Regions from separate parts of the Virgibacillus sp. Bac330 genome, predicted to be linked through region 2. Evidence: riboswitches for the same ligand, from Rfam matches in the RefSeq annotation. Region 2 holds a riboswitch; each other region holds the start of a gene.
The links. Region 2 has a riboswitch for thiamine pyrophosphate ahead of D9780_RS11050 (ABC transporter substrate-binding protein). Riboswitches for the same ligand answer to the same signal wherever they lie in the genome.
Positions count from the first base shown of each region.

Region 1: it holds a riboswitch for thiamine pyrophosphate, as region 2 does, so the genes downstream of both, thiW (energy coupling factor transporter S component ThiW) here and D9780_RS11050 (ABC transporter substrate-binding protein) in region 2, are expected to answer to the same signal.
Region 3: it holds a riboswitch for thiamine pyrophosphate, as region 2 does, so the genes downstream of both, D9780_RS02280 (PTS galactitol transporter subunit IIC) here and D9780_RS11050 (ABC transporter substrate-binding protein) in region 2, are expected to answer to the same signal.
Region 4: it holds a riboswitch for thiamine pyrophosphate, as region 2 does, so the genes downstream of both, D9780_RS15565 (YkoF family thiamine/hydroxymethylpyrimidine-binding protein) here and D9780_RS11050 (ABC transporter substrate-binding protein) in region 2, are expected to answer to the same signal.

Region 1 is NZ_CP033048.1:215,464-221,557, forward strand. It holds gene D9780_RS00930 (IS4 family transposase) at 1-124, shown strand, start outside; gene thiE (thiamine phosphate synthase) at 352-933, opposite strand; gene thiM (hydroxyethylthiazole kinase) at 1,031-1,804, opposite strand; gene thiD (bifunctional hydroxymethylpyrimidine kinase/phosphomethylpyrimidine kinase) at 1,801-2,607, opposite strand; gene thiW (energy coupling factor transporter S component ThiW) at 2,747-3,241, opposite strand; TPP riboswitch at 3,480-3,586, opposite strand; gene D9780_RS00955 (ABC transporter ATP-binding protein) at 4,230-5,210, shown strand; gene D9780_RS00960 (ABC transporter ATP-binding protein) at 5,252-6,094, shown strand, end outside.
Region 2 is NZ_CP033048.1:2,361,674-2,367,767, forward strand. It holds gene D9780_RS11035 (ABC transporter ATP-binding protein) at 1-488, opposite strand, end outside; gene D9780_RS11040 (ABC transporter permease) at 533-1,297, opposite strand; gene D9780_RS11045 (thiamine-binding protein) at 1,297-1,587, opposite strand; gene D9780_RS11050 (ABC transporter substrate-binding protein) at 1,684-2,685, opposite strand; TPP riboswitch at 2,937-3,046, opposite strand; gene D9780_RS11055 (helix-turn-helix transcriptional regulator) at 3,358-3,561, shown strand; gene D9780_RS11060 (hypothetical protein) at 3,562-3,858, shown strand; gene eno (phosphopyruvate hydratase) at 4,621-5,907, opposite strand; gene gpmI (2,3-bisphosphoglycerate-independent phosphoglycerate mutase) at 5,946-6,094, opposite strand, start outside.
Region 3 is NZ_CP033048.1:508,791-514,884, reverse strand. It holds gene D9780_RS02285 (PTS sugar transporter subunit IIB) at 129-413, opposite strand; gene D9780_RS02280 (PTS galactitol transporter subunit IIC) at 415-1,764, opposite strand; TPP riboswitch at 2,113-2,223, opposite strand; gene D9780_RS02275 (cytosine deaminase) at 2,609-3,874, opposite strand; gene codB (cytosine permease) at 3,877-5,145, opposite strand; gene D9780_RS02265 (GNAT family N-acetyltransferase) at 5,601-6,094, opposite strand, start outside.
Region 4 is NZ_CP033048.1:3,330,913-3,337,006, reverse strand. It holds gene D9780_RS15580 (energy-coupling factor transporter transmembrane component T family protein) at 1-342, opposite strand, end outside; gene D9780_RS15575 (ABC transporter ATP-binding protein) at 323-1,975, opposite strand; gene D9780_RS15570 (ECF transporter S component) at 1,972-2,553, opposite strand; gene D9780_RS15565 (YkoF family thiamine/hydroxymethylpyrimidine-binding protein) at 2,546-3,163, opposite strand; TPP riboswitch at 3,586-3,688, opposite strand; partial or broken gene lhgO (L-2-hydroxyglutarate oxidase) at 4,055-5,241, shown strand; gene D9780_RS15555 (response regulator) at 5,324-6,037, shown strand.

The DNA.
Region 1 (6,094 bases), 2.1 Mb from region 2:
ACTTATCCAGTTAGAGATGAGGAGTAAGAAGTCCTTACTCCGAATTAGCCGCTGGTTAAATAAAGCGCTGTGGAAACCTGCGTACATCTGGATTCGCAGATTTGACGATAGATCTATTCCGTAAATACATACAGTGTCGTTGTTGCTAATAGTTTAATTGTATAATTTTTCCAAATGGACAGACCACCTTTGTTTAGCCTTTGTCTTTTTGGCAAAAAATCCTGCAAAGATGTTTACTGAATTTTCAAACCACATTTATGCAATGCTAGTGGTTTATAGTATAAGAAAAACTATGCCATTCGCCATAAGACTTGGCGACAAGCCAAGTTTATCTACTTGGTTTGGCTTCCTTTATAGTTTTGCGATTGCTTCTTCTATATCGGGAGCTTTAGTAATTGCCGATATAACAGAAACGCCATCAGCGCCCGCTTCCATAACAGCTGCCGCATTTTCCGTGTTAATTCCGCCTATCCCAACAATTGGCATGTTGGGGTACAGCCGTTTTATTTCTGTTATAAAGCCTGTACCTACTGCCATCTTTGCATCTTCTTTTGTCGAAGTCGGGAAAATGGGGCCGACGCCAAGATAGTCAACGTAATCCAGCGGGCTGGCATGCAGTTCTTCTAGGTTAGAAACAGAAAGTCCAATCCATTTATTTGGAAACTGTTGGCGCAATTCTTTTGCGTCTTTATCATCTTGACCGACATGTATGCCATCAGTCTCTAAAACTTCTGTTAACTCTACATCATCATTGATAAAAAACGGAATGTTATGTTGACAACAGATAGCGCGCAATTCTTTTCCTAATTGTATTTTTTGGTTGCCAGATAAAGCATCAGATCCTTTTTCGCGATATTGAAAAGCTGTAATACCTGCCTGAATCGCTTCTCTTAAAACTTGCTTCGGGTCTCGATCACAATTTTGGCTTCCCATGATGAAATATTTACGTAAAGCTGTTTGTAAATGCAAGCCTCTAGCCTCCTTATTTACTTAACGTTTAGCTTTTGCGAAAGGAAAGTTTTTCTACATATTATTTGGTGTTAAGTTGATCTATTTCATTGGACAATGCGTCAATAAAGGCCGGAAGAAAGCTGCCAGAACCTTGAACATGCTCTTGTTTAGCAGCATACTCGGCTGCTAATCCATAAAATTGTACGGCTGCAAATGCTTGTTCTTCTACTTTCGCATCTGTAGTTAGACAAGCAGCTATAATAGAGCCTAGCAAACAACCAGCACCTGTAATTTTTTCCAAATAGACATGCCCGCTTCTGTTTTCTATTACTGTTTCATTGTTACTACAAATATAGTCCGTCTCTCCTGTTACTACAGCAGTCGTATGATACATGTTGGCTACTTTTTTAGCAATCTCTTTGCCATCACCATCTCCGACAGATTCTACCCCCTTTACTTCCCATGGCATATCAACTAGCTTAGCCATTTCGCCTGCATTTCCTTTAATAACAGTAAATTGTACTTCTTGTAATAATTGTTTAACGACATCTTTACGAAATGATGTGGCGCCAATGCCAACAGGGTCTAGTACTACTGGGATGTCTTTTTTGTTGGCGGCTTTACCAGCAAGCTTCATTGCTGGTAGCTCTGTCAATGTTGATGTACCAATATTTATAAGCACACCATTAGAAATGGACGCCATTTCTTCTGCTTCTTCTGTTGCTTTTGCCATAATCGGTGAAGCCCCAAAAGCTAGTAAACCATTAGCAGTAAAATTCATCACGACTTCATTTGTCAAATTGTGAATTAACGGATTGGCCTCCCTAACTTGCTCTATAATTGATGTATTCATTGTTTCACCCTTTCTTCACGAATTCCCCAATGGTTGGTAGGGCCGTTCCCAGCGCCTAATGGGAAAGAATGCTTAATAGCTGCTGTAACAAATTGTTTAGCCTCTTTTACCGCTTCATATAACGGCAGGCCTTTAGCTAAATGAGCGGTAATGGCTGCCGAGTACGTACAACCAGTGCCATGCGTACTTGTTGTGTCAAAGCGTTTGGAGTGAAAGGTATGCATCTTATGTCCATCATATAAATAGTCAATGGCATCTCCATGCATATGTCCACCTTTTACTAGGGCAGCCCGAGCACCATGTTTATCCACCATTTCTTTGGCTGCTTCTTGTAAATCGTTAACATCATGGATTTTGTTGCCAGTAATAAATTCTGCTTCTGGAATATTTGGCGTAACAACAGTTGCTAAAGGTAGAAGCTGTTCTTTTAAATAATCTCTTGCTTCTTCGGCAATTAAAGGATCGCCGCTAGTAGCAACCATAACAGGGTCCATGACGTAGTATGCGTCTGTACTAGTAAGTTGTTTTTGGATGACGCGCATCATCGATTCATTGGCAATCATGCCTGTTTTTAGACTGTGTACAGGCATGTCAGAAAAAACAGATTGCAATTGCTCATCTATCATATCAATAGGGATATGGTGGACATTTTGTACACCAGTTGTATTTTGTGCAACAATCGATGTGATGACGGACATACCATAAACAGTTAACTCTTGAAATGTTTTCAGATCTGCCTGAATACCTGCACCTCCACTTGGGTCAGTTCCTGCAATCGTTAATGCACATGGAATTGGTTTCAAATTATTCGCTTCCTTTCTTTATATAATTGCCAGTATATTTCGTGAACCATGATGGCTCATTTTCGAGCGAACTACTATCTAGAATGATTCCCAAACATATAAATAGTTATCATATAGTCTTGGACTTAAAGCCAGTTTATTACTGCCTTTGTATACGAATCAGCTTATCTGTATTCACGCGTGAAACAATAAACCACCCTAAAAAAGCTCCAGAAATGCTACTTGCTAAAAATGACGGGACAAAGAATAGAGCTCCGGCACTACTGTCCATGAATAAGCGAGCAATGGGTACGGCAAGCAAGGATCCTACAATTCCAGTCCCTATACTTTCTCCAATGACAGCCCATCGTTTCTTCTCAAATCTACGATACAGTAAACCTGCAAACCATGCTCCTACCATGGCTCCTGGAAATGCTAATAAAGTTCCAAGTCCTAGCATATTTCGTAACAGACCAATCATAAAAGCTATTATTACAGCAGGTCCAGGTCCTAACGTAATAGCTGCCATCACATTAACAGCATGTTGCACGGGGTACGCTTTGGCAAATCCAGCAGGGAACCAAAGAAATTGTGCTGCTAGTGTGCCAATAGCAACAAAGACAGCCATTAATGTTAATGTGTATGTTTTTTTCATAGCATCACCTTGCTTTTGTCTATTTTACTAAGAGGAAAGTAGTGAAGAACAGCATTTTTAATAGAAGTTGCTGTAAGGTTTCTTTCATTCTAAACGAGAAGTCGTTGTCGACGAATAGAATAGAACAAAAGGAACAAGCATAACGCCATGTTACTCATCCTATAAACCTTATCTTTTCCTAACATGCAAAAAAAGTCAGACCCCAGACAGAACCTGACTTAGAAGAAGAAATATAGAAAGAGAATCTCTACTACTTCCCTCCGCTGGTCTTAACCAGATCAGGTCAATAAGAGTCAGAAGCTATTGCTTCTTCTCAGCCCATGATAGGCTCCCCTAGTAGTTCTTATAAAATATTCTACTAAAATATTAAACGCTAACACATCAAGCTTAACAAAATGGTAGATGTTTGTCATGGAAAAAGCTAGTACCTTTCCGCATCTTTATTACCTTGAATTGTACTTGCGTGGTTTAGAGATAGTTGTAAAGGGAAAATAATTGCCTGTTTTGAATAATGGCCTGCAAATCCACTTTCTATAAAATTACGGTCCATCTTTTATAGATGAAGTTAAAACATATTCAAAACTTTTAAAAGAAAGGTTAATAATTTCATGTGGACATGAATATGATAAGCATTACAAGATGGTTCTAAAATCCTAGTTTTTCATCGGTATATTAGAAACGCTTTCATGAAGAGGTGGTGATCTACTCCATGAGATTATAGAAGGATAAATCAGAAAGTGAAAGGAGGGGGAACAAATCTATTACAAAATAAGTAAATGCAAGATATTCCTTACAGGTGATAATGAACCGGGGAAAAAACTGTTTCAATAGACTGAATTTTTAGTTTGTTAACAAGATACCTATTTGCGAGTTTAAAATGTAAAGGCATGACAACATCCACCGCAAATATATGGCAAGAAACTATCTATTTCTAAAGTTGAGGTGCTTTAGAGTGGTGGAAATTTGTAAGAAACGAGGTGAAATCAGAATGTCCAAAGAAGTCATACTGGAACTAAAAGATGTCCATACGCATTTTTTTACGGAAAAAGGGGAGGTTCCCGCTGTGAATGGGGTTCGTTTATCTGTATGTAAAGGAGAGGTCGTTGGTATTGTTGGAGAATCGGGCTGTGGAAAAAGCGTCACATCCTTATCCATCATGCAATTAATACCTAGCCCGCCTGGCAAAATTGTAAGTGGTGACATTTATTTTAAAGGGGAAAATATCGTATCAGCTTCTCCTAAAAGAATGAAACAGATACGGGGAAATGAAATTGCTATGATTTTTCAGGAACCAATGACATCTTTAGATCCTTTATTTACCATTGGTAATCAAATGATAGAAGCGATTCGACTACACGAAAAAACAAGCAAAAAAGAAGCGCGTAACAAAGCGATTACATTATTAGAACTTGTTGGAATTCCTAGGGCAAATGCTATTGTCGCTAGTTATCCGCATCAATTATCAGGTGGAATGCGACAGCGGGTCATGATTGCAATGGCGATGGCTTGCGAACCAGATTTGTTAATAGCGGATGAACCAACAACAGCACTTGATGTAACGATACAGGCACAAATACTCGATTTAATGCGACAGTTAAATCAAGAAAAGCAGACAGCTATTCTGTTCATCACACATGATTTAGGTGTCGTTGCAGAGATTTGTGATCGCGTCGCAGTGATGTATGCTGGGCAAATCATCGAAGAAGGGACGACGAGAGAAATATTAAAATATCCTAACCACCCCTATACAAAAGGATTAATTCGTTCATTACCAAATGTGAAGAAAACAGAACAACAATTATATTCTATTCCAGGTACGGTTCCTAAGCCACAGAAGGAAAAGATAGGTTGTCGTTTTGCACCTCGTTGTGAATGGGCATTTGCACCATGTTTTCAAGCAAACCCTCCATTATATGAACTAGAAAATAACCGCACAAGTAGATGCTTTTTACATGAAAAGGAAGCATGATTGTTCCCATTAAAGCAAGCAGGAAGGAGGTAGAGGAGAAAGTGGTCCAACCATTGTTAGAAGTGAAAGGATTACAGAAACATTTCGCAGTTAAAGGCGGGGTATTTGGAAGGAAAAAGCGTGTTATCAAAGCTGTCGATGATGTCTCATTCAGTGTAAGAGAAGGAGAGATACTTGGTATTGTTGGAGAGTCAGGATGCGGAAAATCAACAACTGGAAAAGCCATTTTACGATTATTGGAGCCTTCGAGTGGGGAAGTGATGTTTGCTGGAAAAAGGATAAAGGATCTTGAAGCAAAAGAGTTGCGAAAGCTCCGCAAAGATATGCAAATTATTTTTCAAGATCCTTACGCTTCGTTAAATCCAAGACATACGGTTGAAAAAATCATTGCAGAACCGCTACTTGTTCATGGGGTGACAGCCAAAACAGCACGTAAACAGCGTGTGAAAGAACTGTTAGAAATAGTTGGTTTAAATAGCTACCATGCTTCCAGATACCCACATCAATTTAGTGGTGGACAACGGCAACGAATTGGTATTGCTAGAGCGTTAGCAAATCATCCTAAATTAATTATTTGCGATGAGGCTGTTTCTGCATTGGATGTATCTGTTCAGGCGCAAATTTTGAATTTAATGCAAAAATTACGTGAAGAATTTCAATTGACTTATTTGTTTATTGCGCATGACTTAAGTGTTGTAAAGTATATTAGTGATCGTGTAGGGGTCATGTACTTGGGACGAATGATGGAATTAGCGGACAAGGATACATTGTATGAAAATCCACAGCACCCATACACCCAAGCATTATTATCAGCTGTACCGACCCCAGATCCAGATGGCATTCGAGAACGAATTATTTTAAAAGGGGATGTACCTAGCCCTGCA
Region 2 (6,094 bases):
GTAAATTCATCCAAAGCAGAAAAAGGTTCATCTAAACAAATCATCGATTGTGGACTCTTCATACTACGAAGAAAAGAAACACGCTGTTTCATGCCTCCTGACAATTCATGCGGGTATGCTTGCTCGTAACCTTGTAACCCAGCTTTGGCAATCATTTCCCGTGCTTCTTCTTCATCTGTCTTGCCAAGAACAATTTCTTCCCCAAGCAAAACATTTTGTAAAACTGTTCGCCATGGAAAAAGCGAAGCGTTCTGTGGCATATAGCTAATATTTCCACGTAATCCCGAAATATCCTGTCCATTTAAATAAATAGCACCTGTATCTGGAGCGGTAATGCCACCAATTATATTAAATAATGTACTCTTCCCGCTCCCTGATGGACCTAATATAGACACAAACTCACCATCTTGAACCGAAAAAGAAAGTTGCTGTAACACTTGCTGATTACCAAACGATTTACTTACATTTTGTACGTCTAATTTCCCCATTTCATTCTCCTTCTTCCATATCGCAATGAAAAACTATAGCGTTATTATTCATCTTCTTGAGCAGGCGCTTTTACCACTTTTCGTTCTACAAAAGAAAGCAGTCCAAAAAACAGTAAACTTAACGTGACAATAAACAAAATCGCAACAAATACGCGATCCGTTCGAAACGATGAGGAAGCAAGTGTCATATAATAACCAATTCCCTTACTCGCACCAAGCCATTCGGAAATAACTGCCCCCATTACACTATAAGTAGCTGCGATTTTCAAGCCACTGAATAGGGATGGTAAAGCATGTGGCCATTCTAATTTGAAGAAGATTTGCCGTTTATTGGCACCAGCCATTAGCATATAATGATGTAATTCACGACTTGTTTGTCGAAACCCACCCAAAGTAGCTATGGTGATTGGAAAAAAACAGACGAGTGTAATCACAATTAATTTAGGTAATATGCCAAAGCCGAACCAAACAACGAGTAATGGAGCTAAAATAATGATTGGGATATTTTGTGAAATTATTAATAATGGATAGATCGCCTCTCGTAAAACTGGCACTAAATGTAAACAAATAGCAACTAGGATTCCAACACTACTGCCAATAACAAATCCTATCACAGATAGTTGAATGGTTGCCCAGAGATGATGATTGTAATCGCTCCAGCCAATGATGGTTTCTTGCCCAATAGATGTAGGAGGAGGCAAGATCCACTCCGGAACCTCAAATAGCTTACTTGCTGTCTCCCAAATGATAATCAAGAGGATGAGGACCAAAGCTGGCCGCCATCCTCTTCTCAATACATTCCTATCCATTACCGATATTTCTCCGTTAACGTATCCATCGAAGCCCCTGATGGCTGGAAAAATATCTTCACTTGCGAAATAACGCTTGGACAACCTAATTCTTCCATCCGCTGGTTCATTTTCTCCACAATCTCAAGCAAGTTGGATATTTCCCCTTCCATCGTCGTTTCCAAAGGGCTTACATGATAAGGAACCCCAGAAGCATCAATAATTGCAATCGCTTCATCTACATAAGGAATTACATCTTCCCCGTTTTTCGTTTTTGGTATAATTTGTACACTTACAAGTGCATTAGCCATGACGTCTCCTCCGTTACTTCTGTTTTGAATCTAAGTGTTCGCCACAAAATAATGTGACGTTTGCTCATTTATTGTTTAACGAATCCTTGCTCTTGCTTAATTGTTTGGTAAAAATTCATTCGTAAACGCTTTTTCGCTATCCAGAGGCTTATCCAGTAAATCATTGTCATACATCCAGGTCGAATAATTTTCCCATACTTCTAATTTTTGTTCGCCCCATCTAGCTGCATCATCTTGATACTTATCCGCTAACCATTTTTGACTTGCTTTTACTAAGTCTGCGTCCAAATCAGGCTCGGCTTGAATTAAAATCTCGGCCGCTTCATCAGGGTTTTCAATTGCTAGTTCATACCCTTTTGTTACAGCAGCTAAAAATTGCTTAATCGTATCTGGGTCTTCTTCTATCATCGTTTCATTGGTTGCCAATACTGGCGTATAGTAATCTAATTTTTCCGTATAATCAGTAAGATAAACCATATTGATCTCTTCATTTCGAAGTTCCGCTTCAATGCCTGTCCAACCATAAAATATCCAAGCAAAATCAATATCACGTTCTACCGCAGTAAAGAAATCGGTATCGCCCATATTAACAATGTCCACTTTCTCAACGTCAGCATCATCTTGCTTCATCAACGAGCTAATTACTGCTTTTTCAAGGGGGGCACCCCAGCCGCCATACGTTTTTCCTTCGAAGTCTTTAGGCTCTGTAATATCTTTTTCCTTTGGCGAGGCAAATCCAGACGTATTATGCTGAATAACTGCTGCAATTGATACAATAGGGATATCTTGTACTCTTGCTTCCGTAATCCCTTCTTGGTAACTTACACCAAAATCAGCCTTACCAGAAGCCACTAATTGATCAGCACCTGCTTCTCCTGGCATCTTAATATCAACATCCAATCCTTGCTCTTCAAAGTAGCCTTTTTCCTTCGCTACATAGAGTCCTGTATGATTCGTATTTGGCGTCCAATCAAGCACTACAGAAACTTCTTTTCGTGCTTTATCTGCTGATTTTTCTTCTTTACCTTGCTCACTGTCATTTGCATTGCATGCTGTTAGTAAAACAATGAGCAAACTAAGCATAATAAATTTTTTCAATCTGTCTCCTCCTCCAGTATAACTACAGCTATGTAAGGTGCAGAGAATAAGGAAAACTTTATTTCACGATCGACTTAGCTTTCCCCTTCATTGATGGATAAATAACCTGATTGGGAAGTCTAGCAACAATCCATTCTCTCTTAGGTTTTTTGTTGATATTGGATGTTTATCATTTTGAAAAGCACGCATGAGTTTAAAAAAAGCCTTAGGCGATTACGTACACCTAGGGCTTTTTGCACATGCAAATGATACTTTCTTATCGACATGTTCCCTACGCTGGTTTTACCCAGATCAGGTTCTAAGAGTCCGTATCTTAAGGATACAATCTCAACCAGCAACACTGGTCCCCCTACAACGCTTGTATGCTATTAAATAGTTGTCTTTCCATAAGTAACTATGCCATATTTGAAGGGATTTAGCAAGTTTTAATAGGTCTTTTTGTGCAAGGAAATAGCATTAACTATGTCTTGTTTCCAAATGTTTTTATTAAACATATCCAATAACTGTAACAAATAATAAATACATAAACTTCGGAAAATGAATGTTTATTGAATAAAAAACTTGACATAAAGAATATAATATTTTACATTATGAATATAATACTTTACTAAGTAATATTTTTAATATATCTTTAAGTTCCTTTAATAATTACGACTAAAGAAGGTGGTCATCATGCTTAGCAATAGAATAGCAGTATGTAGGGCAGAAAAGAAATGGACACAACAAAGACTAGCTGAAGAAGTAGGTATAAGCCGCCAAACAGTTACAGCTATGGAAAATAAAAAGTATAACCCTTCACTCATTTTAGCATTTAAAGTATCAAAAGCTTTAGGTAAACCAATTACAGAAGTTTTTAATTACAAGGAGGAAATTTAAATGTCTACAACCTTAGTGATGATTTTTTTAGTAATTATTATTGTTTCAGAACTTTACAAATCAAACTTTGAAAAATCAGTTGAATCGAGAGATGAAAGAGGTCGACTTATTTTATTAAGAGTTAAGTCACTATCATATAACTTTTTAACTGGTGGAATTTTTCTAGGTATGTTCTTGACAGCTATTTTTAACATCATGGAGTTAGAATTTTTCCCTTTTTATGTCTTAGCGATATTTTTGTTACAAGGTGTTATATCATCCGTGTATTTAGCTATTATTAGGAAGAAAGAAATTTGAAAAGTAGATAGCACAACAAAGAACATGCTCTAAGCTGATTTCATTCTCGAGAAAAAACTAGCAACGTGTTTATACTTAAGCTAGATTTAGACAATACAATTACATATTAATGATGATAATTAAAGCTGCTCGACTACCTTCTTGTAATCGCTATCAAGAAGCTGTTCACATAAATCTTTTAGCTATTTCTTCATTACTATTTTTTTATTTACATACCTTTCTCGGTACTTTTTGCAAGATTATAATATTTACTAGCATTCAGGACTACCATAAATATTCTTTATTTGTAATTAGCTTTCTCGGTTTCTAAACGTCACCCTATACAATTACTACCTCTTTTACACCAATTTTTCATTTACGCTATTTCTCTATTCCCTCCATTATTTTCAGATAGGCTCCAGATCCTAAACAATATGAAATAGATGACTGCACTAATTAAAGCACAAACCATAATAAAGCCAAAAACCTTTATAGATGTTTGGCTGGAAGAGCCATACCTGACCTTCATGTAGTAACGCAGCGGAAAGAAGGAAAAACTTGACTTACCAACAAGTCTCTATAACGAAAATCATTGTATTTTTTATACTATAGCCATAGAATCTTAAGCATTTTCTGAAAGCTAGTTTGGATAGCATGAAAAGCTTCCCAATCCTTCACTACAAAGTAATATATAACCTCGTTTATCTTAAAGTTGCGGGTGAAAAGCCAATTAAAAACCTCCCTATTCGCTATTACACGAACAGGGAGGCCGTTAACTATTTGTTATTTATTCAAGTTGTAAAATGCTGTTTTTCCAGCGTATTCGCCCATGCCAGCTAATTCATCTTCAATACGTAGTAATTGATTGTATTTAGCTACACGATCGGTACGTGATGGAGCACCTGTTTTAATTTGGCCAGCATTTGTTGCTACAGCAATGTCTGCAATGGTAGCATCTTCTGTTTCACCAGAACGGTGAGAGATAACAGCTGTGTAACCAGCGCGTTTTGCCATTTCGATAGCTTCAAATGTTTCCGTTAAAGTACCGATTTGGTTCACTTTAATAAGGATGGAGTTACCAATTCCTTGCTCAATACCTCTAGCTAATTTTTCTGTATTGGTTACGAACAAGTCATCTCCAACTAGTTGTACTTTTTTGCCTAGACGATCTGTTAGAAGTTTGAAACCATCCCAATCATTTTCATCTAGACCATCTTCAATAGAAACGATTGGATATTTACTAATCATATCTTCATACCAATCAACCATTTCTGCAGAAGTACGTACAACACCTTCGCCTTTTAAGTTGTATTTGCCATCTTCGTAAATTTCAGAAGCGGCTACGTCCATTGCTAATTTCACTTCTTCACCAGGCTTATAGCCAGCTGCTTCGATAGCTTCTACAATCGTTTGTAATGCTTCTTCGTTAGAGCCAAGGTTAGGTGCAAAACCACCTTCATCTCCTACAGAAGTGTTGTAACCTTTTGATTTCAATACATTTTTCAAGGAGTGGAAAATCTCTGCGCCCGTACGAAGTGCTTCTTGGAACGTTTCTGCTCCTACTGGCATAACCATAAATTCCTGAATATCTACGTTGTTGTCTGCATGTTCCCCACCATTTAAAATGTTCATCATTGGTGTCGGTAATGTTTTGGCATTGAATCCACCAAGATAGTTGTAAAGTGGTACTTCTAAATAGCTTGCTGCAGCGTGTGCAACAGCCATGGAAACACCTAGAATAGCATTTGCACCTAATTTTCCTTTATTATCAGTGCCATCTAAGTCAATCATTAGTGCATCGATAATATTTTGACGCGTTACATCAATTCCTAATAGTTCAGGTGCAATTACTTCATTCACATTTTGCACTGCTTTTAAGACACCTTTACCTAGATAGCGGCTTTTATCGCCATCACGTAATTCTACTGCTTCATATTCTCCTGTAGAAGCTCCGCTAGGAACTAATGCAGAACCAAAAGCACCTGATTCTGTAAATACTTCTACTTCAACGGTTGGATTACCGCGAGAATCTAAAACTTCGCGTGCGTAAACATCTGTAATATATGGCATTCAAATCGTCTCCTTTTTTTTCAAAACGTTTGTTAGTTTTAGTATTTTATTAATGATTCGCCAGTCATTTCTTTTGGCTTTTCAATATCTAATAAATCAAGTAAGGTTGGGGCTAAGTCTGCTAAAATTCCGCCTTCACGTAAGCTGATCCCCTCTTTTGTAACGATAACAGGAACCGGATTCGTTG
Region 3 (6,094 bases), 1.9 Mb from region 2:
AGACTTCCTTCCAACCGCATCGTTTGTTTAAGCTTAAAAAAGACAAGACTGATCGCCCATTCTCAAAACGTAAGCTGTAGTTCTGCTTGTACAATAAACTGTACGATTTGTTCAGCATAATTCTATTCTCAGCTAAATACTTTTTCACGAATTATTTGATACATTTCCTCTCCCCCTAATCCCGATATAAATGGCGTGCCGTCAATCACGTAATCTTTCATTTCATCAGGTACAATAGTCGTTGAGATAACAATATCATACGTATCATATTGATTTACTGCTTCTGCTACACTAGATTGAAAAAGCGATACTTGATGTATGAGCTTTTCTTTTTCTAGCCACTCACGTATTTTTTCTTTCACCATTGTAGAAGTTGCGACCCCAGTACCACAAATTACGAGTATTTTAATCATTTTATTTCCTCCAATAGGAATTATTTTTATGTTTGTGTCTACTTCGTCTGTTAACATAGATGAATAAAACCATAATAAATGCCCCAAAAACTATAAAGCTAAACCACTGCATTCTTCCCGGTAACCAAATGAAAGGAAAAGTTGTCCACACTGCACCATCTACAAGCGAAGAAATCGTCGCGTAATTTTCCATATTAAAATCGGCACTTATCGCTGTCGTTGTTACTAAAGGAGCAACCCAAGTTGCAATATAAAGACCAATGCCAATATAAAAAGCTCCACCAATAACTGTCCGAATTATATTACCTTTAAAAACAGGTACCATTAAAGCAATAAGAAAAGGAATCGTCGCTAAGTCTGTAAAAGGTAACACTTTATTACCTGGTAATATCACAGCTAACAACAGTGTGATGGGCACTAATAACAAAGAAGCTGATAAAACGGCTGGATGCCCCACCGCTAAAGCACTATCCATTCCAATATATAAATTTCTCTTTGGAAAACGTTGCTTCATATAATTTCCAGCGGCTTCTGAAACAGGTGCAAGTCCTTCCATTAATAAAGCGACCATACGTGGTAATAAGACAAGCACTGCCCCTGTCTGCATTGCTAAAGTTAACGTATTTTTAAGGTCATATCCTGCCAGTACACCAATAAATAAACCGATGACCACCCCCATTACTGTCGTATCACCAAACACACCCAGATGTTTTTGAATGGACGCTTGATTTGCCTGTAGCTTATTAAATTTAGGAATCCGATCAAATACGTAATTTAAAGGTTTGGCTACGATATAAGATGGAGCAGAAGCCCCATGCGGGAAAGTAATCTGTTTAAATCCATAAAAGGATTGGATATCCCTCTGAATCCAGTCACCAAGCAAAAGCAATACTATATGATGAACAATCATTACTCCAACAGCCATAGCGAAATGATTGGTCAACACCAAAACTAATGAGGCTGTAAAAGAAGTATGCCAAAAATTCCATATATCAATATTTAGTGTCCGAGTAAATCCAATCGATAATAGAAGTAAATTGATAGCAATACCTATTGGAATCGTCAAACTGCCTAGAACGGTTCCATATGATATAGCTGCAGCTGCTGGCCAACCAACATCAATAATGGTGAGCTCTAAACCATATTTGTCAACCATAGCTTCAATTGCAGGTCCTAAGCTGTCACCTAATAGTCCGATAACAAGATTAATACCAATAAAACCAATGCCAACGATTAATCCAGAGCGAACAGCTTTGCTCACCTTTGTGCGCAAAACTAATGCAAAAATAAAAATTACAAATGGAAGCATAACACTAGCTCCCAAGTCAACAAACCACTGTAAAACAGACATTATTTCTCCCCCCATGCCAATATCTCATTGCATGTACAACATCGATAACGTATGTAACATGGTAACTTCCCCCTAGCTGACTCCCATAACAGTAGCAATTACTTCTTTATCTACCAATGGTAAAAGTGAATTTCATGAGATGACGAGTTTTGCTCAATAGGAGCTAAGACGTTCTCATGAATAGAAAGCTTAGTTATCCATAAATTTCTATAGCAAAGGATTACATTTCGCTTAGACCTTAAAGCCTAAAATTTTTGCGCAATAAAAAATGCCACTTTCTTCCCTGAGGAAAAGTGACATCGCATTCGAATTCTAAGCTAATCAATTTGCTCCAAACCATTATTAGAATCAAAGTTTCTGCCACTTCCCTCCGCTGGTTTATAACGCCAGATCAGGTTCAAAGAGTCCCAACGTCACACGTTGATCTCAGCCACAAATACGGCACCCCTAGTGAACTATTTTCATTTTTAATTGTATAGATAATATATCGGTTGGCACGTGCAAGTGTCAAGTTTTTTTAGCAATGTTCATGAACAAAGGCTCCGGGCGACTTGTTAGCAACGTAGTGACTGGAACGAATCAACGAAAGTTTTAGTAATCATGCTCCTGCAACAGGAGTATGCCGACGCCCTCCGGCAAGCCCGTTTTTAGTCGGCCTTCCTCTTAAACACGAACCGATGACGATTTATCTTAGGGCAATGGAGTGAAGCCGCCTAGTTGTTGGGTGCTGGAGTATGACGGGGCCATTCGGTTATTAGGTTACGCCATAGCATCAAATTTTTATGCTTTCTTATCTTTTAAAAACCTGCTGGACAAATCCAGCAGGTTTTTCCATTTCACTTATTTATTTTCTAGTAAAATCCACATATTCCTCTGTTCCTACATGTATCTTTGTTTCACTTGGTTTCGTTTTTGCAACAACCTTGCCATTGCGAATGGAATACATGACAACAGCTTGTTTACGAATCGCTTCATACGTATTTTCTGCGCCCAAAACGATGAAGTTAGCTGGTTTTCCAACTTCTATACCATACTCTTGTTCAACATGCATTGTTTTAGCACTGTTTGTTGTAATTAGATCCATTGAGTCAACAATTTGCTCGTACCCTAATAATTGAGCGACGTGAACTCCCATATGAAGTACTTGAAGCATATTTCCTGTGCCAAGCGGATACCAAGGATCAAAGATATCATCATGACCGAAACATACGTTCATACCTGCTTCTAATAACTCCTTCACTCTCGTTAAACCACGACGTTTTGGATAAGAGTCAAATCGCCCTTGCAAATGGATATTAACAAGTGGGTTGGATACAAAGTTGATCTCTGACATCTCTAATAAACGAAACAATTTATAAGCATACGCATCATTATAAGATCCCATTGCTGTTGTATGACTGGCAGTTACTCTGGGCCCTAGCCCCCGCTCATATGCTTCTTTCGCCACTACTTCTACAAATCGAGATTGCTCATCATCGATTTCATCACAATGAATGTCAATTAATCGATCATATTTTTCAGCAAGATCGAAGGCAATTTTTAACGACTCCACACCATATCCCCTGGTGAATTCAAAATGCGGAATTCCTCCGACTACATCTGCACCTAACTTCAAAGCTTCTTCCAACAATTCTTTTCCATTCGGATAGGATAAAATACCTTCTTGTGGGAAAGCAACTAGTTGCAAGCTCACAAAATCCGCCATTTCTTCCTTCAATTCTAGCAGTGCTCGTAGTGCTGTTAGCTTTGGATCAGTTACATCGACATGGGTGCGCACATGCTGAATACCTTGGGCAATTTGCCATTTCAAAGCTTGCGTAGCTCTATCTTTCACATCTTCATACGTTAACGATTGCTTCCTCTCTGACCAACGTTGAATGCCTTCAAATAACGTGCCACTCTCATTCCATTTTGGCTCTCCTGCGGTTAGTGTTGTATCAAGATGAATATGAGGTTCGATAAATGGAGGAAATACTAAGGAACCAGTAACGTCAAGAACTTCCCCTATATGCTGCTGCTTAGCAGGGGAAATAGACGTAATTGTTTTTTCTGTCACACTAATATCCCATAACCCAGATTTATTGCGTAATCTAGCATTTTTTATAATCACTTTTACTGCCCCACCTTTTCTGTATTGGTTAGAATAACTTCTTTTTCCTTTGCACTAGCAACAAGCTTCGTAACAACAACATGGGTAACTGCAGCACCTATTAACGCATTCATTGGTGGGATACCTGGTAATAAAGTTGCTGCAGCAATCCCTGTTCCCCAAGCAAAAAGGGCAATCCAATTGATAGCGGTAAATGTCATTTCATGGAAAGCTCGATAATGGCCGCGGCGAAGAATGAAAAAATCAGCTAACAAAATGGCTCCAATTGGTGGTAAAGCAGAACCGAGAATCGTTAAGAAGCCAACAAAATTGTTGTATAACCACATGGCCCCTAATGTACCAATAATTCCATTAAAAATGACAATTTTATGCTTTGCTATTTTCGTAATGTTAGAAAGTCCAAGCCCTGATGCATACAAGGCATTATCATTCGTTGTCCATATATTTAACCCTAAAACAATAATGGCAGGTAAAATAAGATTTTGCATAAACATAACTTCAGAAATATCTGCTTGCCCCGTTGCCACAGAACCTACAGCTCCAAATAAAAACATGAATGTGTTCCCGATGAAAAAAGCAACCACAGTCGCAACTACTGCCGAACGTTTTTTTCGCGCAAATCTGGTGAAATCAGGTGTTAAAGTTCCTGCGCTTATAAAAGAACCAATGCAGATTGTAAGTGCGACAGCCAAACTCATCGTTTCAGCTGGTTCGTATTGCAATAAAACTTGTACTCCACCTAGACTTTCTGTTGCTTTTAATACGGAAGTTCCTCCGAGAAGAGCGATTAGCGGTACCGCAATAAAGCTAATAATAGCCAAAGCCTTCATGCCGAAAAAAGCGGTAAAAGTCATCAATATACCCGCAATACCAATAAGAATATAGATATCAATTCCTGTCACTTTTTGTACAGGTATGGCAAACATCGCTGTTCCAACACCGAACCAACCAATTTGTGTAAAGGCTAGTAAAAAAGAAGCAAGATAAGATCCTTTCTCTCCAAAGGCATAGCGAGCCAGCAAATGTGTAGATAAGCCTGTTTTTGCTGCCATATAAGCTAGTAACCCAGTATATGCTCCAAGAATAAAATTCCCCGTAAGAACAATTGCCATAAACTGTATGAAAGAAAGACCTTGACCTAATTCTCCACCAGACCACATGCTTGCCGAGAAAAAAGTGAGTCCTAGCATAACAACAAGTGTTTTCCAAAAACCATTGCGATAAGATGAAGGTACTGCTGTTAGTGAAAATTCTGTGTCGATGTTTTTCATTCTCTTTTCCTCCTGGTTTGGTACCAAGAACAGAAAGGAACTAAAAAAAAGGCTCCCTGTCAATGTGACAAGAAGCCCTTTCCGTTAATAGGTTTAATACAAGCTGTCCCATAAAGGGGTTGTATTGCCACTTGTTCATAACTCTATCAACAGATCCGCTTTCCTTGTCAGCCTCACAGGACTGAATTAAAGGTACCATATTTGATTAGATTTATTATGACAAAAAGTAGAGACTTCGTCAAGCAAAGCTAGTAACGATTATTTTTGTTCACCTCTCCATACTTCTCCATTTGTTTCTATCACTTGTTTATACTAATGAAAGATTTCTCAATATGAAGCATACTTATAGCATATTAGACCCCTGCAAGAAATAACTACCACACCAAGCCTTCCTACATCAGTTTAAAATAAACATTCAAGTAAATCTAACTCAAATAAAATGACGCTTCATCGTCTTATAGCGCTCTACCTTTCGCAAAGTAATAATAATTGATAGTGTCATTAAAACGAAGCAAATCTTTTGCCACAAAGCCATTTGCAAACAAGGATTGAAAAACCTTTCTCGATTGTAAGCGCCACTTTAAAGCAAGTGGGTATTCTTTTTGTTTCAGAGTTTGAAAATTTGCTGGTACAGCAACAAAGTAACCACGCTTTCTACTTTTTTCAATTTGGGATAAAGGCTTCGTCACAAACGGTTCAGCATCTTGTGAAGATTGCAGAAGTACGTATTCTTCTTTGAGAGATGGGGTACAAGTAGCTCGTTGTTCATTAAAATGCCATTCTACTTGAATACGATCTGTTGGTAATCCGTTGTTTAACTTGCCACCAATATCTCCATAATGATTTTCTTTATATTTCATACCTCTAGCACCAAGTTTATGAAGGTTCAAATAAGCATTGACACTTTCTAAAGGGTCAAACGTCCACGTCATCATCGTATAGCCATGTT
Region 4 (6,094 bases), 970 kb from region 2:
GGCGGCAAATGTTAGCATACGTAAAGTTAAAGATAAGGCGACGGTGACATTTTCTTTTGGCAATTCCCAAAAGAGAAACTGTGTCGTCACCTCAGGGTTCGTTGGCTCATCTGCAAAGGCGATCGATGTCCAAAGCATCCCAATGGATAAAAGGCAAATGATAAGATAATAACCGATATATAGCTTCCAATTCACTTTTCCAAACAAAAAGGTGAACAGAATAACTACGATACCATAAATAAGTGGCGTGAATGGATCAAATACAAAGGTTAAAAGACAAACAGCGATTACCACGGCAATTGCTTTTATACTAGGGTTTAAATTATTTAGTAATGCAGACATGAGAACCCTCCATATGCCGTTTTAATTTGATTCGTGTAGGGTAATCTAAATTCCATTTACTTAAGTGTGGCCGCTCCCACAGTTGCGTAGGCGTTTCATCTGCTACGATTTCCCCGTTTTTTAATACGACAACCCGATTGGCATATTTGTCGACAAGGTCCATATCATGCGTAACCATGATAATGGTCGTCCCATTTTTATAGCGGGCTGCTAATAAATGCATCAGTTCACGTGTAGATGCAGCATCTTGTCCAAATGTTGGCTCATCTAAAAATAAAATGTTTTGCTCATCTATGATCATGGTAGCAACACTTAGACGACGTTTTTGGCCTTGGCTTAGTGTATAGGGATGTCTATTTTCCATCCCTTGTAGCTGACAACTTGCTAATGTTTGATGCACTTTTTCTTGAACTGTTGCTTCAGGATATGCTCTTAAACGTAACGTATATGCAATTTCATCAAAAACACGGTCAGTGATAAATTGGTGTTCGGGATTTTGAAATACGTAGCCAATTTGTTGCCGTAATTCTTTTTGCTTCCATTGATCAATGGAGCGATTGTTTACATATATATTTCCTGCTGAAGGGAACTCTATCCCTGCTAACAAACGAGTGAGTGATGTTTTCCCGCTTCCATTTGCCCCTGTAACCGCAATAAAGGATGGGCCTGCCCAAGAGAAAGTAATGTCACGTAGAATTTTTTGTTTCTTTTTCGAAAGCTTTACGTTGTGAACTTCTATGATAGGTTCCAATGCGCAGCTTTTTTTGGCAGTTGTTTCTAAAAACGTTTGATCCAAATAGGACATATGCGTTGTAAAATCTTCGTAAGTGAAAGGGATTTTTGAAAAAGCTGCTTGATTATTGTCACAAGCTTGTAACGCGAGTTCCGTAATAGACGGAAGTGCAATGCCTTCTAATTGAAAAAGGTCCGCATGTTTTGTAATCGCTTCTGTTAAAGAACCATCAAATACACCATGTCCTGCTTTGGATAAAATAAAGGCTCTCTCTATAAAAGAGATCCACCCGTCCAATTGATGTTCAATAACAATGAGCCCAATTTTTTTATCTTCCTGAATATGTTTCATCGTTTGAATGAATGCCTGTTTTGCTAGTGGATCTAAATTAGCAGTTGGCTCGTCTAAAATTACAAAGTCGGGTTCAAGTGCTAGGATGCATGCTAGCGCGAGCTTTTGCTTTTGTCCTCCAGATAGAGAATGAATGTTTGCTTCTTTATAAGCGGTTAAGCCTACCATCTGCAATACTTCGTCTATCTTTGTGGCAATTTTATCTCTCGGTGTGTCGATGTTCTCCAATCCAAAAGCGATCTCATCTTCTACCGTCAACATACAAAATTGACTTTCAGGATCTTGGAAGACGACACCGACATGTTTACTCATTTCTCCAGGTTTCGTATCTTGAATCGAAGTCCCAAAGATATGGATATCTCCTGCTATTTCCCCATCAAGTTCGCGAGGGTAAATCCCGTTTAAGCAACAAGTTAATGTGCTTTTTCCACTGCCACTTGGTCCGAGTAGAAGCATCGTTTCGCCAGAACGCAAATCAAAGGATAGCTTGTTGATAGTAGGGTGTTCATGCTCGTTAAACCAAAGTGTGAGTTCGCGCACTTGAATCATGATACAGACCTCGCTTTATCTATTTGCTTTCCAAGGGCAAAACTAGATAATACACCTGTCTTAGCTAGTGAGTCACTAATTGCTTTTCCAAGTACACCGGAAATAATTGCGCCACTGATCATTCTAACGATGAGCATGCTAATCACATAAGGTGTGCTTAAAGCAGCATATCCGCCACGAAAATAGCCCCAAACAAAACTAAAAATCGCTGCTCCAACTCCTGCAAGCATTAATACCCATAAGGAATAGCGTTTATATCTTGTCGCAGCAAAAGCAGTCTCTGCACCAAGCCCTTGGATCATTCCAGTAATAATAATGATTGGCCCCATCGCATTGCCTAAGAGCATTTCCACCGTAGCGGCAATTGTTTCGGATAGAAAAGCCGCTCCTGGTTTACGTAATATATAGGCCGCAATAATGGATACGATAAACCAAATTCCAAAAATAAAGTCATAACCAATGGGGCCCATAAATGATACAAGTAGCTTTCCTACTGGGAGGAAAGCTAAATAGACAATCCCAAATACGACCGATAAAACAGCCATAACAATAATTTCTTTTAAACGCCAGTTAGTCATCACTGTTCACATCCTTTTTAGAAGGACTGTTAGCTGATATTGTCGTCGTCATAACGGTGTGAGAAGATCCACTATGTTCCATGTTGACAAAGACTTGTTCCAAGCCATTAAATACATCCTTCCCATCCCCATCTAATCGTGTGGCGTAATGAATGGAGGATACGCGGATGTTTTGCTTTTTCATGGCTTCAATTTGGTCGTAAATGAGATTCATATAGTCGCCGCCACCTAATGGATAGAGAGAAAACTTTCCAGCTACCTCTTGTTTGATCTTCTTGCTCTCTGCCTCGTTTAATCGTCGGTCATCTTCAGCTAAAAATACATCCCCATCAGAATCTCCTGGACAACCGATAGAATAGGTACCACTAAATACGACATGGTAACCTGTTTGTGCGGCATGAAGAAATAAAGCTTTTGTGACATCAAATACATGGGTGATTTTTCCTCTCACACATGTACCGACGTCCGTTGTTTTCACCCAAACTTTAGATGTGTCTACTTCTTTTAATGCTGTTGTAATAACATCCACAAATTGATCTGTCATCGGATAAATGGCAAAATCACAGCCAGCTATTCTACTGTTGTGGCAAGTATGAAATGGATTATTCAATTTTCTTCCTCCTTCTATAAATCATAGTTTTATAATGTACCGCGATGAAATTGTGCTACAAGCGCAAAGGAACTCGTTTTGAACTTTTATAAACAAATTTTCACATAGAACAAAGGCTCGGTGTGCCCGGTTAGCAACGTAGCGAGTGGAACGAATCAACGAAAGTTTTAGGAATCATGCTCCTGCAACAGGAGTATGCCGTCGCCCTGCGGCAAGCCCGTCTTTCGTCGCCTTCCTAATTAGAACTATCGTAAGGCAATGGAGTGAAGTCGCCTAGTTGCTGGGCGCTTGCGCCGGACGTGGCTAAATAACTTAGTTAGTTTATCCACAGCTGCAAAATTTTATAATTTCCTAGACCACAAAAAAGACTGCATTCGTGAAGAAGGCAGTCTTTACCAAATAGACTATGTATGTTGTACTCTCTGGTTTTGACTGCACTTCCCCACGCTAGTATTATCCAGATCGGGTATTAAGGGTCAGAAATTATCCTCTCAGCCATCTAAAATAGCTCCCCTAGTGCAAATAGTTATGCGGTTTTATAGTTTGTTATAGTGAATTATAGTATAGAACGTCAACGTTCACAACCAATTTGTTTGAAGCTTATAAGTAACTTGCATAGTAAATACCATTACCTTATCGAAAATAGCAGTCTATCTGTTTTTGTTTAAATTTGGTTGCAAAAGGTGGTCCATTTCATACTAAATAGGTTATGGTGATGCGAAAAACCATGTTGATTGTGAAATTGCACAGCTGTTTTTGCTTTAGCTATGTTTCAAGTTGTTACATTTAGTTTAAAGACTGGTTTAATTCGAAATAATTATTTAATTAAGATAATATGTTGAATATACAGATTGGAGACCTAATTGAAGTAAGGAAAGGGGGAATTCGTGCATGTATGATTACATTATTATTGGTGGAGGTATTGTAGGTTTAGCAACGGCATGGCAGCTGAAAACAAAGCATCCGCATTCATCCATTGCCGTATTGGAGAAAGAAGCAGCCTGGGCAGCTCATCAAACAGGGAGGAACAGTGGGGTCATTCATAGTGGCATTTATTATAAACCTGGTAGCTTAAAGGCCCAATTAGCGGTGAAGGGTAGAAATTCTATGATTGCATTTTGTCAAAAATATGAGGTGAAACATGAAGTTTGTGGCAAAATCATTGTAGCTACAAGAAAGCGAGAATTACCGTTTATGGATCAACTGTATCACCGAGGTTGTAAAAATGGTTTACAAATAACAAAATTACAAAGAGAGGAAGTTATTGATCATGAGCCATATGTTCAAGCAGAAGGAGGCTTGTATATACCGACAACAGGTATTGTGGATTATCAACAGGTGGCTTATAAATTAGTAGAGTTACTCGCAAACCAAGGAGTTGATTTGTTTTTAAATACACAAGCGCATCAAATAAATGAGAAAGGATTTGAAGTAACGATAGATACGAATCATCAATCTTTGATCGCTAGAAAGGTTATCAATTGTGCGGGCTTGCATAGCGACCAATTGGTTAAACAGTCGGGTATTTTAACGGATGTAAAGATTATCCCTTTTCGTGGGGAGTATTTTACATTAAAAGCAACGAAACATTATGTAGTAAAAAATTTGGTCTATCCAGTACCAGACCCAAAGTATCCATTTTTAGGCGTACATTTGACGAGAGGAATTCATGGTGAAGTGCATGCAGGCCCTAATGCAGTATGGAGTCTTAAAAAAGAAGGATACAATAAGTGGGACATAGATAGGAAAGAAGTACTAGCTACGTTGTTATTTCCAGGATTTTGGCAATTAGCAAAGGCAAATATAAAGGTGGGCGCAATGGAAATGTCGCGTTCTTTGTATAAAGCATTATTTGTAAAAAGTTTGCAGCGTTTTATTCCAGAAATCCAAACAGAGATATGATAAAAGCTCCATCTGGTGTACGCGCACAAGCTATGCTTCGAGATGGAACACTCCTTGATGACTTTTTTATTATACCCGGAAAAAATGTGCTCCACGTTTGCAATGCACCTTCGCCCGCTGCAACAGCTTCGCTAGAGATTGGTAGGATGATAGCTGAACGGGCATCATTATCATAAGTTTTTTCACTAGGAAAGCTTCATTTTACAATTTTATTACAAGGGGGAATACGGGATCAAGTCCGAAGAGAGGGAGATACGAATGTGTAAAAATACAGAGGTAAAAGTTGTTATCATTGAAGATGATCCCATGGTGCAGGAAGTAAACAAAAAGATGGTAGAAAAAGTAAACGGTTTCATTGTTGTCGCTACTGCAAGAGATGGAAAAACAGGTGTCGAGCATTGTCAAATCTATCAGCCCAATCTCGTATTACTCGATATTTATATGCCTGAACAAGATGGAATTCAGACGATAAAGGCGCTTCGACATCACAATATAAATGTGGAAGTAATTGTCATCTCTGCTGCAGAAGATAGGGAAATGGTTCGCAATATGATGCAGCATGGGGCGTTTGATTATCTTATAAAGCCATTTAAGTATAGTCGTTTAGTAGAGGCATTAAACAAGTATCGAGATTATCATCTTCATTTCTATGGCAACGATAGCGTTGACCAAGAAATGATTGACATGTGGATCAATAAGCGGTCAGAAGCAAACTATAAAGCGAATGCGCTTCCAAAAGGATTGAATAAGCAAACATTACAGCAAATTACCAACTTATTAGAACGCAAAAATAGTTCTATTTCAGCTGATGAAGCAGCTTCCTGTATAGGAATTTCCCGAGTTACCGCAAGAAGGTATTTAGATTATTTAGAAAAAAGGGGTGCAGTTGAAATTGTCTTACAGTATGGAACTGTAGGCAGACCTGTAAATCGTTATCAGCTCATGCGTAAAGTGAATAAAAACAGCTCTTAATCCATTATATGTTTCCCCCTCTTCACTAAAGGGAGGATAAAAGTTTACAGGGTTACA